DNA from 3 places in the Paenibacillus sp. EPM92 genome. Region 2 is predicted to be linked to each of the others. Evidence: riboswitches for the same ligand, from Rfam matches in the RefSeq annotation. Region 2 holds a riboswitch; each other region holds the start of a gene.
The links. Region 2 has a riboswitch for cyclic di-AMP ahead of JMF85_RS01160 (stalk domain-containing protein). Riboswitches for the same ligand answer to the same signal wherever they lie in the genome.
Positions count from the first base shown of each region.

Region 1: linked by a shared signal. The riboswitch ahead of JMF85_RS03180 (C40 family peptidase) and the one ahead of JMF85_RS01160 (stalk domain-containing protein) in region 2 are both predicted to bind cyclic di-AMP.
Region 3: linked by a shared signal. The riboswitch ahead of JMF85_RS12255 (C40 family peptidase) and the one ahead of JMF85_RS01160 (stalk domain-containing protein) in region 2 are both predicted to bind cyclic di-AMP.

Region 1 is NZ_BCPS01000019.1:26,115-30,958, reverse strand. Features, by position in the region: gene JMF85_RS03190 (response regulator transcription factor) at 1-230, opposite strand, end outside; gene JMF85_RS03185 (response regulator) at 500-859, shown strand; gene JMF85_RS03180 (C40 family peptidase) at 1,072-1,542, opposite strand; cyclic di-AMP (ydaO/yuaA leader) riboswitch at 1,546-1,683, opposite strand; gene JMF85_RS03175 (BlaI/MecI/CopY family transcriptional regulator) at 2,037-2,453, shown strand; gene JMF85_RS03170 (M56 family metallopeptidase) at 2,478-3,308, shown strand; gene JMF85_RS03165 (YceI family protein) at 3,422-4,117, shown strand; gene JMF85_RS03160 (hypothetical protein) at 4,290-4,844, opposite strand, start outside.
Region 2 is NZ_BCPS01000007.1:19,294-24,137, reverse strand. Features, by position in the region: gene JMF85_RS01180 (3'-5' exonuclease) at 1-732, shown strand, start outside; gene JMF85_RS01175 (hypothetical protein) at 845-1,042, shown strand; gene JMF85_RS01170 (AAA family ATPase) at 1,084-1,848, opposite strand; gene JMF85_RS01165 (polysaccharide deacetylase family protein) at 1,991-2,686, opposite strand; gene JMF85_RS01160 (stalk domain-containing protein) at 2,816-3,652, opposite strand; cyclic di-AMP (ydaO/yuaA leader) riboswitch at 3,654-3,812, opposite strand; gene JMF85_RS01155 (DUF6483 family protein) at 4,003-4,710, shown strand.
Region 3 is NZ_BCPS01000063.1:13,081-17,924, forward strand. Features, by position in the region: gene JMF85_RS12245 (sulfatase family protein) at 1-1,434, shown strand, start outside; gene JMF85_RS12250 (formylglycine-generating enzyme family protein) at 1,466-2,422, shown strand; cyclic di-AMP (ydaO/yuaA leader) riboswitch at 2,642-2,786, shown strand; gene JMF85_RS12255 (C40 family peptidase) at 2,788-3,639, shown strand; gene JMF85_RS12260 (hypothetical protein) at 3,759-4,136, opposite strand; gene mobA (molybdenum cofactor guanylyltransferase) at 4,380-4,844, shown strand, end outside.

The DNA.
Region 1 (4,844 bases), on a different contig from region 2:
ATGGGGGCGTTGGAATAGCTGCGGAGCTCCGCGCACGTATCCAGGCCGGCGGTTGCCGGGGGGCCGATGTCCAGCAGAATCAAATCCGGTTCGACCGCGTCGAACTGCGTAATCGCTTCTTGCATATCGGTCGCTTCGTACACGTCGAAACCGTCATCCGTAAGGGCGTTGTTAAGTAAATTGCGAATCTCGGGCTCATCCTCCACAATGAGGATCTTCCGGTTAGCCACGTGCGGATTACTCCCTTCGCTCGACTTCTGTTGTCTACGGTAAGGCCCCGGCTGCTTCTTGCGAGCGTTGCTTCTCCGGAGCTTTACGAATTTTGTTGAAATATATCGGAAAAAGGAACGAGTTAAAGCTGAATTGATCTACTTTAGTCGGATTTTAATCGGAATTAGGTCTAGAAGCCTATATAATATGAGTATATCACAAAATTGGAAAATTTGGGTTGAAAACATAGAGCGGCGTACAGCAGACTCGGACAAAAGGGGCGATTCCAATGGCTAAGGTGCTTGTCGTGGATGATGCGGCATTTATGCGTGCGATCATCGGTGGAATGTTGAAAGAACTGGGGCATGAGGTCGTCGGCGAAGCGGAGAACGGCGTTGTGGCGCTCCAGAAATATTGGATGCTGAAGCCCGATTTGGTTACCATGGACATCACCATGCCCGAAATGGACGGTATCGAGGCGCTGCGAAACATCATGAAGTACGACCGCAACGCCAAAGTGCTGATGTGCTCCGCAATGGGCCAGCAGAAGCTGGTCATCGAAGCGATCAGCCTGGGCGCGAAAGATTTTATCGTGAAGCCGATTCAGAAAGAACGCGTGATTAGCACGCTGCATCGCTTGCTCGGTTAAACCAGAAGAGCCGTTCTTCACGTCTAACGACGGGGAGAACGGCTTTTTTTTCGCTGTTTGGATCACGGCTTCGCGGCTGCGGCTCCTTCCCGGAATAAAAAGACAGAAAGCCCTGGCGGCTTGTCCCGTAATCGACCGGCACGCAGGTGCGGGATCGTCGGTTCAAGCCGAGGGCTTTCCAGACAAGTGAATCGTTTACGTCTTAGCGATGGTTACTTGGCGTCGGTCATAACCTGCCCATATTGATCATCCGAAAGGATGCGACGGGCCGTTACATAACGCTTCGCATAATAAGAATCGGTCATCTTCGTGATCACAACGCCTTCGTTCGTGGCGGAGTGATAAAATTTGCCGTCTCCTACGTATACGCCGACATGAGAGATGCCTTTGCCGTCCGTGTTGAAAAAGACAAGATCGCCGGGACGGAGGTCGTTCTTCTCCACCGTGGTGCCGAGCTGGGCTTGGCCCTTGGAGGAGTGCGGCAGGTCGACGCCGAGTTTGTCGAACACCCAAGAAGTGAAGCCGGAGCAGTCGAAGCCGTTGGTTGTTGTGCCCGCCCACTTGTAAGGAGAGCCTAAACCTTCGTTAACCGCTGCGCTTAATGGGGTTTCAGCAAATACGCTGCCTACCGAAATCGTGCAAAACAGTGCTGCGGAAAAAACAAAACTGACAAGCTTCTTCAAAGAAGTTTCCCCTTCCAGAGCCTACGAGGTTAGCTGAAGGGTTCGGTTGAAGGTTCCCTATGATCACTCTGAAGCGAGATCAATTCACCCAAAAACTGGTTCCCCCGTTTTCTGCGCGCAGAAATTCGGCAATATTTTCTGTTTTATTTTCCAAGTACAGTTATTCGAGCAAAAGTGACGATATCCTTCTTTTGTCACAAACTTGTAATAAATACAGGGATTAAAACGAAACCGGGCGGGTATACTAGATAGATTGACATTGTAAGCGGATACATACAAATGCGGATGCCGGGCCTTCCGTAATTTTTACACGTGCTTCGTGAACGATTGTCGGAACGCCTCGAAAGCTCGCGATTGCGCATACGAGGGCGGCCGATAGTATCGGTACGGTACCCAGGACCATAACACAAAGCTGTATAAGACCCGGATTCATTGAGAGGATTTGACAACGCTTTATAGCTTCACTACAATTTGTAGTGTGGGGTGCATGGCAAATGAAAATTCATAGCTTCAAGTTTTATGAGAAGGGCTTGAAACGGTTCTTCGGACCGCTGGAGTCGAAAGTGCTGGACATCCTGTGGACGCATCCGAATCAGTCCATTAAAGAAGTCCAGAAGAAGCTGGAGCAGCAGGATGAGCATTTGAACTTCAATACGGTCATGACCGTGATGAACCGCTTGGTCGACAAAGGCGTGCTCATGAAGAAACAGGCGGGTCGGGCGTCGGTGTACGAGCCGGTGCATTCAAAAGAACATTTTCTGGATATTCAATCGAGGGAAATTGCGCACGAACTGCTCGAAGATTTCGGTCCGCTGGTTGTCAATCATATGCTCGACGCGCTGGAAGAGGCCGATGCGGAGATGATCGAGAAGCTGGAACAAAAAATTAAAGACCTGAAAAAGGAAAGATAGGCCATGTGGGAAAATCGGTCTAGAATGTTATTTGCTTCTGCGTTCGTCCTTGCGCTGATCGTGTGGGTCCAGATGGGGCTATATGCGGCTCATGTTCTGTTCGGCTGGTCGCTTCGGTTCAACGTCTTTGAAATTTGCAGCAGTCTGCTGCAGGCGCTCGGCTTCGATTCGGTGACGCCGCTGCTTAGCGTGCTGGTCGCTTATACGTTCGGCTTAAGCCTCTGGATCTGGGCGAAGCAAGTCTGCTTGTCGAGGCGCGCCTACCGGAAGCTGCTCGCTTCCCGGCATGAGCGGTCGACGCAGGAGCTGAATGCCCGGTTCAGCGCGGACAAGCCTGACCTGCTGGTCGTCATGTGCGCGGAGCCGATCGCGCTGACGCTCGGATTGTTCCGGCCGAAGATCATCTTATCCACCGGATTGCTGAAGCTGCTCGATCGCGATGAGCTGGAAGCGGTCGTGTACCACGAGCAGTATCACCGGAATCATCGAGATCCGCTGAAGACGTTCTTGCTGCACCTCGCTTGTTCGGTCATGCGTTATATCCCGATTCTGCGCTGGTGTTACCATCATTATAAGATTGCGCGGGAGATATTGGCCGATCGCGAGGCGATGGCGGTCATGGGATCGCCGGCGAGCTTGGGGAGCGCCTTGTTGAAGCTGATGAAGAAGAGGGAGCGGACCGCTTCGATGGATTTCGCGTACGTCTCTTTCGCAGATACCTCGATTAACTACCGGATCCGGCAAATTCTCGATCAGCAAGGCGCGCCTTCGCTGGGACTGCCGGTAAAGCTGGCGATCGTGTCGCTGCCGGTTGTGGTTTTCCTGTCGGGTTTGTTTTTCTTGTCGCTGCTTTAAGTTGAAGCCGTGGCGTTTGAGCGAGTCATATCGCGGATCGGTCCCGTTAAGGGATTTTTCTTTATACAATTACACTACGGATTGTAGTGTTAACAATTGAAGGAGGCGTATTGATGACAACGAAAACACTCGCATTATCCGCAGGAGTTGCAGTTGTGTTACTAGCCGGGGCCTATGGCGCGTACGATTATTTTGCCGGCAATCATATCGAGGTGAAGGAGGTCATTCCGGCCTCCGCGCCAGTCGGCGGAGCCGCTGCGACGGGACAAGCCATCAAGGCGGAGCAGATCGACGGGAAGTGGTCGGTGCTGCCGGCATCGGAGGTGTATTTCTCCGTTACTACGTCGAAGGAGACGGTGAATTTTGTCGTGACGCCGACTCAGGGAAGCTGGGAGCTGAACACGGCCGATGCGTCGAGGACGACGGCCGAAGGCAAAATCGAGACGAGTGTGCTGCAGTCGGGAAATCCGCAGCGCGACAACCATATTAAGAGCAAAGATTATTTCGACACAGCGCAGTTCCCGGAAGCGGTGTTCACCGCCAAGTCGTTCGACCAGCTGCCGCAGGCATGGAAGGAAGGCGAGAAAGTCGGTTTTCAAATGAGCGGTACGCTGCAAGTGAAGGACAGGAAGAAGGACGTGACGTTCCGGAGCGAGGCCTTGTATGAGCAAGGGCAGCTGAGGCTGGAAGGCAGTACAGTCGTGACGTTCGCCGATTTCGGCATGAAAAATCCGCACACCGTGGCGCTCGACACGCAGAATGACATCCAAGTGCAGCTTCGGCTTGTGCTCGAGAAGGCGCAGGGGTAATGGATAGGGAAGCGCGGGGCGAAGGCGCGGTTTGCGGATGGGCGCTGGGGTCATTGGCGGCTGCGGTCCGCACGCACGGCTGGGCCGCACTGCCGATATCGGGAGATATCGCGCAGCGAGGCCAAGGCCGCTGCTGCGTCCTTGGCCTCTTCGCCGTGCGTCGCGCACGCCGCTACGCTTTCTCCGTCCAAAGCGCGAATTGCGTGCCGATCGCCCATACTTTAAAGAACATTTGCGCCAGGCGGAACACCTGGACGGCGAGCAGGGCCAGGAAGCCGGCCCAGAAGAAGGACGCCGCCATCACGGCCGCCGTCGCCAGAAGCCCCAGACCGAGCACGGTAAGCGCGGCCAGTACGATTGCCGGCAGGTGGCGGACGATAAAGAGGCAGGTGAACAGCATCGAACGTCCGCTTGCTTTGCCGATCTGCAGGTACATGAAGACGAGCTGGATGAGCAGCAGGTAGACTGCGAACGCCGAAAGTACAGGCAGCAGCGCGCGCACAAGCCCCGAGTAGGACACTTGCGAGCCGAACAGCTCGGTGGCCAGCGGTACGAGCCATACGAGCGGAGCCAGCGTCAGCAGCAGTTGAGCGGCGTAGAATCCGAAATAGGGCAGCGTCAGCCTGCGGATGCCTTCCACGAACCGGTAGCCGGCGTTCATGTCACGGTTCTGAAGCGAGTAGTAGACACCGGCATTCAGCAACGGATGCAGCAGCATCCGAAGCGC
Region 2 (4,844 bases):
AGAAAACATTATGCTATCCATCCGATGGAGATCTTGGAAATTGGCGCAGTTAAATTAAATGAACATTTACAGATCGTCGATACGTTTCAAAGTTATATCAATCCCAAGTACCCCATCAATCAATTCGCCTTGAATTTTTGCAAAATCGATAAGGACGTGTTGACCACCAGCCCGCCTTTTCCGGAAGTCATCGGCAAATTTATTGATTTCTGTGGAGTCGATTATAAAATCGTAGCGTGGGGAAGTACGGACTTTTTCAGTCTGTTTGTCGACTGTAAGATTCATGCGATCTCTTCGGATTGGTTAACACGCTTGATCGATATGTCCCGGTTTTTTGATGGCGGATTACAGCAAGTGCTGGCAGCTAAGGAGATTCCTTTCGTCGGGCAGCATCATTCGGCCCTGGACGATGCATTGAACGCCTGCGAGCTTCTAAAAATAAATCCGGACATTGTGAAGTCAGAACGGTATTATAAGCCCGACCATTTTAAGCTATGCACAGGCGGCATCAAAAAGAAAATCAGCTCGGCCTTAAATCAAGCCGTTCAAAATAATAGCTTCTTAACATGGCAAGAGTTTGCTTCCGATAAGGAAACTCAAGATTATTTTGACATCATGAATCTGTCTGAATCGGAAATTGAAATGGTCGAAACGTTGTTTTCAAAATTTTATAAACAAACCTATGGACGTAAAACAAGATCCAAGCTGCGGTCCTCCGCCCCCACTTTATGATGGGGGTTTTTTAATGATGCCGGACGGATGAAACCGTGCCGCTGTGCGGCATACTAAACCCTGATTACATTACATCTATGGCATAACACTCAACTAGAGGAGGTATTCAGCTATGAGTCCGATTCAAGGAAACAATTCGAATAATGAGCTGGCGGAACTAGGAACGCATGCCGCGGCGGCGACAAATTTGCATCGTACCCGGACGACGGAAGAACCGGTTCAAATCCAACCGCCGGTCGGCGGCAGCCCGGGACCCTTGGATAATCGCAGTCACCGCTACGATAATAAGAAGAACGGCAAACCGATCTAGCGCAGCAATAGCAAACAGGCGGAGTACGTGCGCCTGTTTTTTTACTCCTCGTCTTCAAATAAAGTACGGAGCATGCGTTCCCGATTCGTCATAAATTGCTTCGTGATCAAGTAGTGCTCGGTTTCTTCCAAAGTCGTCTTTTGTAAACCGTCCGGGGTTAATTGATAATGAACGGCGTCCGGGTAACTCATCAGAATCGGCGAGTGCGTCGAGATGATGAACTGGGAGTTCTGCTCAACGAGGGTGTGGATACGTGCAAGCATCGACATTTGCTTCAACGGCGACAGTGCGGCTTCAGGCTCATCCAAGATGTAGAGACCGTTGCCTCCGAAACGATGGACGAATGCGGAGAAGAATGACTCTCCGTGCGACTGCTCATGAAGCGACTTGCCGCCATAGGAGTCGATGATGCGTCTTCCGTACGAAAATTCGCTATCCAATTGGTCGATATTCGTCGCCAAATTGTAATAAGTTTCAGCTCGAAAAAAGAATCCGTCTCTCGGTTTAGTCACGCCCCGAACCAAGCGGATGTAACGATAAAGCTCCGAATGGGAATCACGCGTCGAAAACGCAAAATTTAATGTGCCGCCTTCGGGATTAAAACCCCAGGCAATAGCAATCGCCTCCAGCAGCGTCGATTTGCCGGTTCCGTTCTCTCCGATGATATAAGTAACTTTGGGATGAAGCTTTAACCCGGAGAAATCACGCAGAGCGGAAAGGTGGAACGGATAACGGGTGAAGGAAGGCACTTTATCCCGAAGCAGTTCGATGCTGCGGATATACGGGTCCTTGGTGGCGGTCGCCATCATGTATCAACTCCAGACGGGAACGTATGTACGCTTTTCTTCATTTATAATATCATAAATTATGTAATAATGGAAAACTAAAAATAAGTACATGCCAATGCTATTGCAAAGCCGGCCTCACGCACCAGTGGGCCGGCTTTGTTTATTTCCGCGTCTTCGCGATAAGATCGGACACGGTTACGAATTGATAGCCTCGTGATTTAAGCTCCGGCAGAATCCGCTTCAAGGCTTCAACCGTTTGCGTGCAATCCCCCTCCAAATCGTGAAACAACACGATGTCGCCGTTGTGCACGTTCCCGAGCACTTGCTGAACGATTTTGTCGACGCCGGGCTTGCGCCAATCCTTCGTATCCATATACCAGGACCACATCACGACGGTCAGCTTATCTTCTTTCATCGAATGGAGCAGCGTGTCGTTATAAAAACCTCCGGGAGGACGAAACACGTTCGGCATCTGTTCCGTAATATCAAAGATGACCTCCTGCGTTTGGCGAATTTCCTGAATCAACCGGTCGGGAGGATAATTTTTCAAATAATGATGGTCGAACGTATGATTGGCAATTTCATGTCCTTCGTTCACTTCGCGAATGGCGATGGCGGGAAACAACTGCACCCGTTTGCCGAGTACGAAGAACGTACCCTTGGCCTGATAGTCTCGAAGAATATCGAGAATCTGCGGCGTATAAACCGGATTGGGGCCGTCATCGAACGTTAATGCGATCAGCTTCTGATCGGTTTGCACGTTCCAGACGACTTCATCGCTGCCGGGCGCCGCGGCGCTCGCCGTCGTGCAGCAGAGCAGCAAGCAGAACATCAGCAGCATAACCTTCCTGAACATGTCACACCACCTCCGCCGGGATATTTACTTGTAGTTTCGGGCTAAACGCAGTGTGCTATCCACGAACAAAGGCAGGCAAATAAAAACAGCAGCCTCGAAAGGCTGCTGTTGTGGGGGGCTTACGGTTGCTTAAGAACCGAGAACGTACACTTTCACTTGTTGAATGCCGAACCGCGATGCTTGACTCGGGCTTTCAGGAACGAAGATGTCGATTTTGTTCCCTTTAATCGCACCGCCGACATCGGTGGCCGTTGCGTACATTCCGCCGGTTGGGAGCCCTGCATAGTTATATCCTTCGATATACACTTTGGAACCGAGGGGAATGATGTTCGGATCGACAGCGATGGTACCGAGCTTCAGCGTGTTACCCATATAATCCAGCGAGCCATACCCACCGTTCTCGCTTGGAGCAGCGGTATAGGCAGTAGCCTTCGCTTCAATGACTTTCACATAATTTTTGGCGATCGTCTTGGGACGATACCATGCCGGAGCGTGGTATTTGCCGTCCGTACCGAGAATGGCGATCCGGTTGTTCGCATCCCATTGGGTGGTCTTGCCGAACGTTTCGGCAAGCAGACGGAACGGGACGTAGACGCGGCCGTTCACCATTTTCACCGGATGTTCGATTGAAGCGGTTTGGTTATTAACGCTGATGACTTGTTCCCCGGTTGTGACCGATAAGGTCGTATCGCCGCTGCTGATCGCAACGTGAATTTGCGAGCCTTCCTGCTGCCAAGTCAGTTTATAGCCGAGTTTTTCGGCGATTGTCCGCGCAGGAACATGAAGCTTCGAGTTGCCGTCCAGAAGCGGCTGGGCATCCGGGAAGTGCACCAGCGAGTCGTTGATCTGCACCTTGATATCAGTGGGCAGATTTAACGGAGCGGCGTGTGCCGGCAGCGCTGCGGACAAAAACGCAGGCAACATCAAGCTGCATGCAAGAAGCATGCTTTTGAATTTCTTATTCAATTGTATCCCTCCTGTCAGCCTCCGAGGTTAGTTGTCGGGTTCGGGAAGAGGATTTTCCCTAAGCTGGCCCGCGGCAATCGCGGAACTCAATTATTCACCCCATGTGATGCGTCCCCCGTACGTTCAGAAAATGAACTGTTCGATTCGGCTTTTAAAAACTTACCATAGGTTGCCGTAATGGTTCAATGCATAAATTCATCCAGTCACTTCCTGTAATTGTAAATCGCGATGAATTTCGGCCTGAATCGATGTCCAGAAACAGGATCGGTGGTACAATAAAAACCTGTTCCTGCAATCTGCGCTCTAGACTTGGGGGCAGGACGATCTGTACAGAAACGGAGGCATCAGACATGTATCAGCGCGATTATATAATGAAGCTCATCGAGCAGACGGCTCGGGTAGTCATGAAAGTTTTACATAAACAGGCGTTATCGTTCCACGAGCGTATGGAATTGTTGAACCATGCGTTAAGGCAGCTCGTCGGTTTGGATTCCAAGCTGCTGCAGGCGTTGTCGGTGAAAGATTTGCTGGTGCTCCTCTCGCCTGGCGGACATCCGGATATCGGGAAGGCGCTCGCAGCCTCAGACCTGCTGTTGGCCCGTGTCAAGGTACTGCAGCAGGAAGGGCAGATACAGGCCGGAAAGGCCGAGGCGCTAAAATGGCTTGAGCTGCTGCTGACGATTCGTAAGATGGAGGAAAGTGCGGACTTGCGCGAGGAAACGGAGCGAAGGATCGAGACTGCGTTGGAATTGATCGGTCGATCGGGCATGGAGGCCTCCCAGCTCGAACTGCTTGTTCCTTATTATGATGAGACAGGACGGCTTGCTAAGGCGGAAGATGCGCTTTTTCACTGGATCGATGAAGTGAAGGGGGATGCATGGAACGAGCGGCTTTCACGCGTACTGGACATCGGCATGGAGATGTACGAGCGCTGGCTGACGGATTCGACATTGCAGCTGGAAGACGGAGGGTTATCGCGGGAAGAAGTACGGCAGGGCATGGCGGAGCTTGCGAAATTCAAATCAGGAGCCCGCAGGGAGGAGGCCAATGATGGATGAATGGATGTTCATGACTGGAGCCGGACTTCATGAATATGCCTTTTGCATACACTTACGTGGGAAATAGTGGGAATGACGGTGCCGGGATTCAACTGGCGCCGTTGTTTTTTAATGAGGAACATGGCATGAACATT
Region 3 (4,844 bases), on a different contig from region 2:
TTGGGCTGCTACGGCTATCACCGTAATACGTCGCCTCATATTGACAAAATTGCGGAGCAAGGAGTTCGCTTTACAAACTATTACACGTCCGATGCCCCCTGCTTTCCATCGAGGACAGCGCTAATGACGGGAAAGTTCGGCATCCACAACGGGGTTGTCGGTCATGGCGGGACCGCCGGCGATGTGCGTCATGAAGGAGAGCGGCGACAATTTCAAGATACATTAGCCAAGGAGAGTCTGCCTGCTTTCATACGTTCTGCCGGATTAAAGACAGTATTAATAAGCCCTTTCGCGGAACGGCATTCGTCCTGGACGTTTTATGCAGGCTTTAATGAAATTCATAATACCGGGAAATGCGGGATGGAATCGGCCGAGGAAGTGACGCCTGCCGTACTGAATTGGATTGAGCACAATGCCCGGAAGGACGACTGGTTTCTTTATGTGAATTATTGGGACCCCCATACGCCGTACCGGGCACCGGAAGATTTCGGAAATCCGTTTGCTGACGATCCTCTGCCTGCGTGGATTACGGAGGATGTGCTGGAAGCCCATAAGCTCAAGGTCGGACCGCATAGCGCAAGCGAAATTAATATGTACGATAATCAGACCAGCGAACAATTTCCCCGTCATCCCGGAGAAATCAAGGATATGGCAGGATTACGGAGAATGATCGACGGATACGACTGCGGCGTCCGTTATATGGACGAGCATATCGGTTCCATCTTCGCTGCTTTGGAGGCTCAAGGGGTGATGGATGATTTGGTCGTCATCATAACGGCGGATCATGGCGAGAACATGGGCGAACTTGGAATTTACGGGGAGCACGGAACCGCGGATCAGGGTACTTGCAGAATTCCGATGATTATTCGCTGGCCGGGTGTAACACAGCCCCATGTTGATCATGGTTTGCATTATCATCTGGATCTGAATCCAACGCTTGCCGAGCTGCTCGGACGTAAGCCGCTGCCAAGCTGGGACGGCCAAAGCTATGCACCCGCCGTGCTGAATGGCCAGGAGGCGGGCCGCGACTACCTTGTCGTTTCACAATGTGCTCACGTTTGTCAAAGAAGCGTTCGTTTCGGGCAATGGCTCTATATCCGAACGTATCATGACGGGTACCATTTATTCAATAAAGAGATGCTGTTCGATATCGACAACGATCCTCATGAGCAAACGAATCTGGCTGCGGAGCATCGCCAAGTTTGCCGAGATGCGGTATATTATTTAAATGAATGGCATGACCACATGATGGAGACAATGCCTTTCGACGTAGATCCGCTGTGGACGGTTATGAAAGAGGGAGGACCTTATCATGCCAAAGGTTTCTTGCCGAAGTATACGCAGTGGTTGGAGCAGACAGGACGCGGTCATGCTATTTCAGAGCTGAAACGGAGACATCCTGCGGAATTCGGTCACGGCTATCCGAAGCTGTAGGGGCTCTGTTTAATCTTGGAGGATGATTGAAATGAATGCAAAAAAACCGGGCTGCTGCTCGGCCAGCAGAGAGGATTCGAGCTTACCGGATGCTCATTCCTTGCCCCTGAACATCATACCCTCGTCCAAAGATCCTAAAGAAGGCATGATTTATTTGCCCGGCGGTGAGTTTTTAATGGGAACTGCGGATCAGGAAGGGTTTGCCCAAGATGGCGAAGGCCCCGTTCGTTCGGTTCGGCTGGATCCCTTTTATATCGATCCTTATACAGTGAGCAATGCGGAATTCAAGGCATTTGTCGATGCTACCGGTTATCGCACGGAAGCGGAGATCTTTGGCTGGTCCTTTGTGTTCCACTTGTTCGTTTCCGCCGAAACTGCGCAAGGAGTGACACAAACGGTTCGGCAGACGCCCTGGTGGTGGGCCGTGAACGGTGCATGCTGGAAGTATCCGGAAGGTCCGGATTCTCACATTGATGACCGCATGGACCATCCGGTGATTCATGTTTCCTGGCATGATGCGTATGCTTATTGCCAATGGGCCGGTAAACGGCTGCCGAGCGAAGCGGAATGGGAGTATGCGGCAAGAGGCGGTCTTGTGCAAAAGCGTTATCCGTGGGGGGATGTCCTCAAACCGGATGGGGAGCATCGCTGCAATATTTGGCAGGGCAAGTTTCCGGAGAAAAATAACTGCAGCGACGGTTATGCCGGAACCGCGCCTGTCCATGCTTATAAACCGAACGATTACGGGCTGTATAATGTTTCCGGCAACGTATGGGAATGGTGCTCGGACTGGTTTAGCGCGAATCATCCGGCCGCCCCGCTAATAAACCCGCAAGGTCCGCCGACAGGTCAGGAGAAGGTGCTGCGCGGAGGCTCCTATTTGTGCCACAAATCGTATTGCAACCGGTACAGAGTCGCTGCCCGCAGTAAAAATACACCGGATAGCTCCACGGGGAATATCGGTTTTCGCTGTGCGGCCGACGCCTGATAGGGAATAAGAGCTCCTGTAGAACTCGTGACCATCCGTCGCAAGCCTTGTCTGATATGTCGAAAGCCCGAGACGGCTCTAATGAGCGGTCGCGGGCTTTTTTTTACAAAATTTAGCACAGATGTGTCAAAACCCAAAATAAAGCGAAAAGAAAGGAAATCAATGTAATTCATGGCAGTTATAAGTTTGAAGTCCATGAAACCACTATGCTACTCTAATAAAAATAATGGGCCGAATCCAGTTCAGCAGAAGATCTGGTACGGGGGATTCTTTACCATGGGGTGAATGTTCGTTAACTATCGAACTAGGGAGCAGCCTCTTCCGAATCCGTCAACTAACCTCGAAGGCCGCAGGAGGAATTTGATTTGAATCGTTTTTGCAAGAAGCTTATTTGGTCGTGCGCTTTTTCCTCGATCGGACTGCTTGCCATGTTTCATGCGGGAACAGCACAAGCTGCCGCCAATGATGTTAAAGTGCAGATTAACGACAGCCTGGTTTCCTTCCCCGAAGCACAGCCTTATATCGATAACACCAACACTTTGCAAATCCCTTTACGTGTGCTCGTTGAGAAGCTTGGTTACAAGGTTGAGTGGAGCATGGAACAAGCGCGGGTGAAAGTTACGTTAACCAACAACAACAAAACGATCGCCTTGCAAACCGGGGACCGAAAAGCTCTGGTTAATAAAAAGGTTGTCAGCATGGATGCTCCTGCGCAATTTATACAAGGCAGCGTATATCTCCCTCTACGCTTCGTATCCGAGACGTTCGGCTATAGAGTCCAGTGGGATGCGGATAACCGGATTGCTATTATTAACGAAGACGGATTATATCATGCCCCGGCTTGGTATGCGCCGAAGCCAAAACCGTCTGTCACGCAAATTGCCTATAAGTACCTGGGAGTTCCTTATGTATGGGGCGGCCGTACACCGAATGGCTTTGATTGCTCCGGATTTGTGGACTATATATACGGGCTCAACGGCATCGATTTGCCCAGAACATCCCTGGAAATGTACGAGACTGCAGGCAAGGCGGTGAGCATCCCTCAGGAGGGAGATCTTGTTTTTTTTGCGGAGAAAAACAGAACCTCCCACGTAGGGATTTATTTAGGCAATCAACAATTTATTTCAGCGACCAATTCCGGCGGCGTCTCGGTGGCAAGTTTGACAACCGGTTACTGGAGTAAAAAGTATGTAGGAGCTAAACGAGTCACGTCATAATAATCCTCAAGCTCAATCGTAGGGGCTTGCACAGAAAAGAACCTGGCCGTCGGCCAGGTTTTTCATATTGATGGGGTTCATAAGCCGGAAGCTATTCCAAGCTGCAAGCCGTTTGCACGCTAAAAACGGAATAAAACGGACCAAAAGGATACCTTCTTGGCAGCCTGATGACGTTTGGAACGGGAAATTCGGAAAGCCTCCTGGTCATCATGGAACGAATCGGGTTCATCCTTCGTCTCCGATTCCTTCAGAGCTTGTTGTTCGGCGGCTGCGGCTAACTCGATATGCGTCTGACGACATTCAAACAACTGCCGCTCCAAGTCATGAACCTGCTGAGCAAGCAGCAAGTTTTGCTGCTGCAGCTCCGTAATCAGATTATGGAGATATCGAATGGTTAGTTTCGGTTTCTTCGAAGGAGCGGGCGTCTCATGGTTTTCTCTGGGTCCGAACGGCAACAGATACTTCAACTCTTCTTCCTGGAATACCTCATTTGCCAACGTAACGGCCTCCTTTACATAGAAAATGACGGTATTGCTGCTAGTTTCATCTGCTAGTTTAATAGTACACAAGTTTTTCTAAGGAAGCTGTCGAAGCCTGCTGTCAAAAACATGGAAACCTTATCGGAGAACCGCATGGTGTGTACCGTCTTTCGGAAGTGATGCAAATCACTGCCTTTGGACAGCGGAAATGATGTAATAAGCATATAAAACAAGCCCAATGCAGAGAAGGAGTGAATGGTTATGATGTCCGGACTGATATTGGCAGGGGGGCGAAACCGGGGGGCGAACGGAGAAAACAAGGCGTTCTTCATGCTGGACAACATGACGATCGTGGAGCGTCAAATTCGTGAGATGGAAAAATGCTGTGAGGAGATCATCATCGCTACGAACGATCCGACCCCCTTCCTGCGAAAGGTAGACCGGGGGGTTCGAATCATTACGGACTATTTCCCCGGCAAGGGTCCCCTAAGCGGGATGCACGCGGGCTTAACCTTAGCGCAGCAACCGCATGTATGGGTTGTCAGCTGCGACATGCCTTATATCTCTTCGAAGGCGGCGGAATTGCTGCTCGCCCGTGAGCAGGAAGGGTTTGAAGCGGCCATCCCTGCCATAGGCGGCAGCGCGCATCCGCTGCACGGGGTGTACGACCGCAGCTGCGCGGTAAAGATCGGCGCCTTGCTGGAGCAAGACGAAGCGACGCTCTCC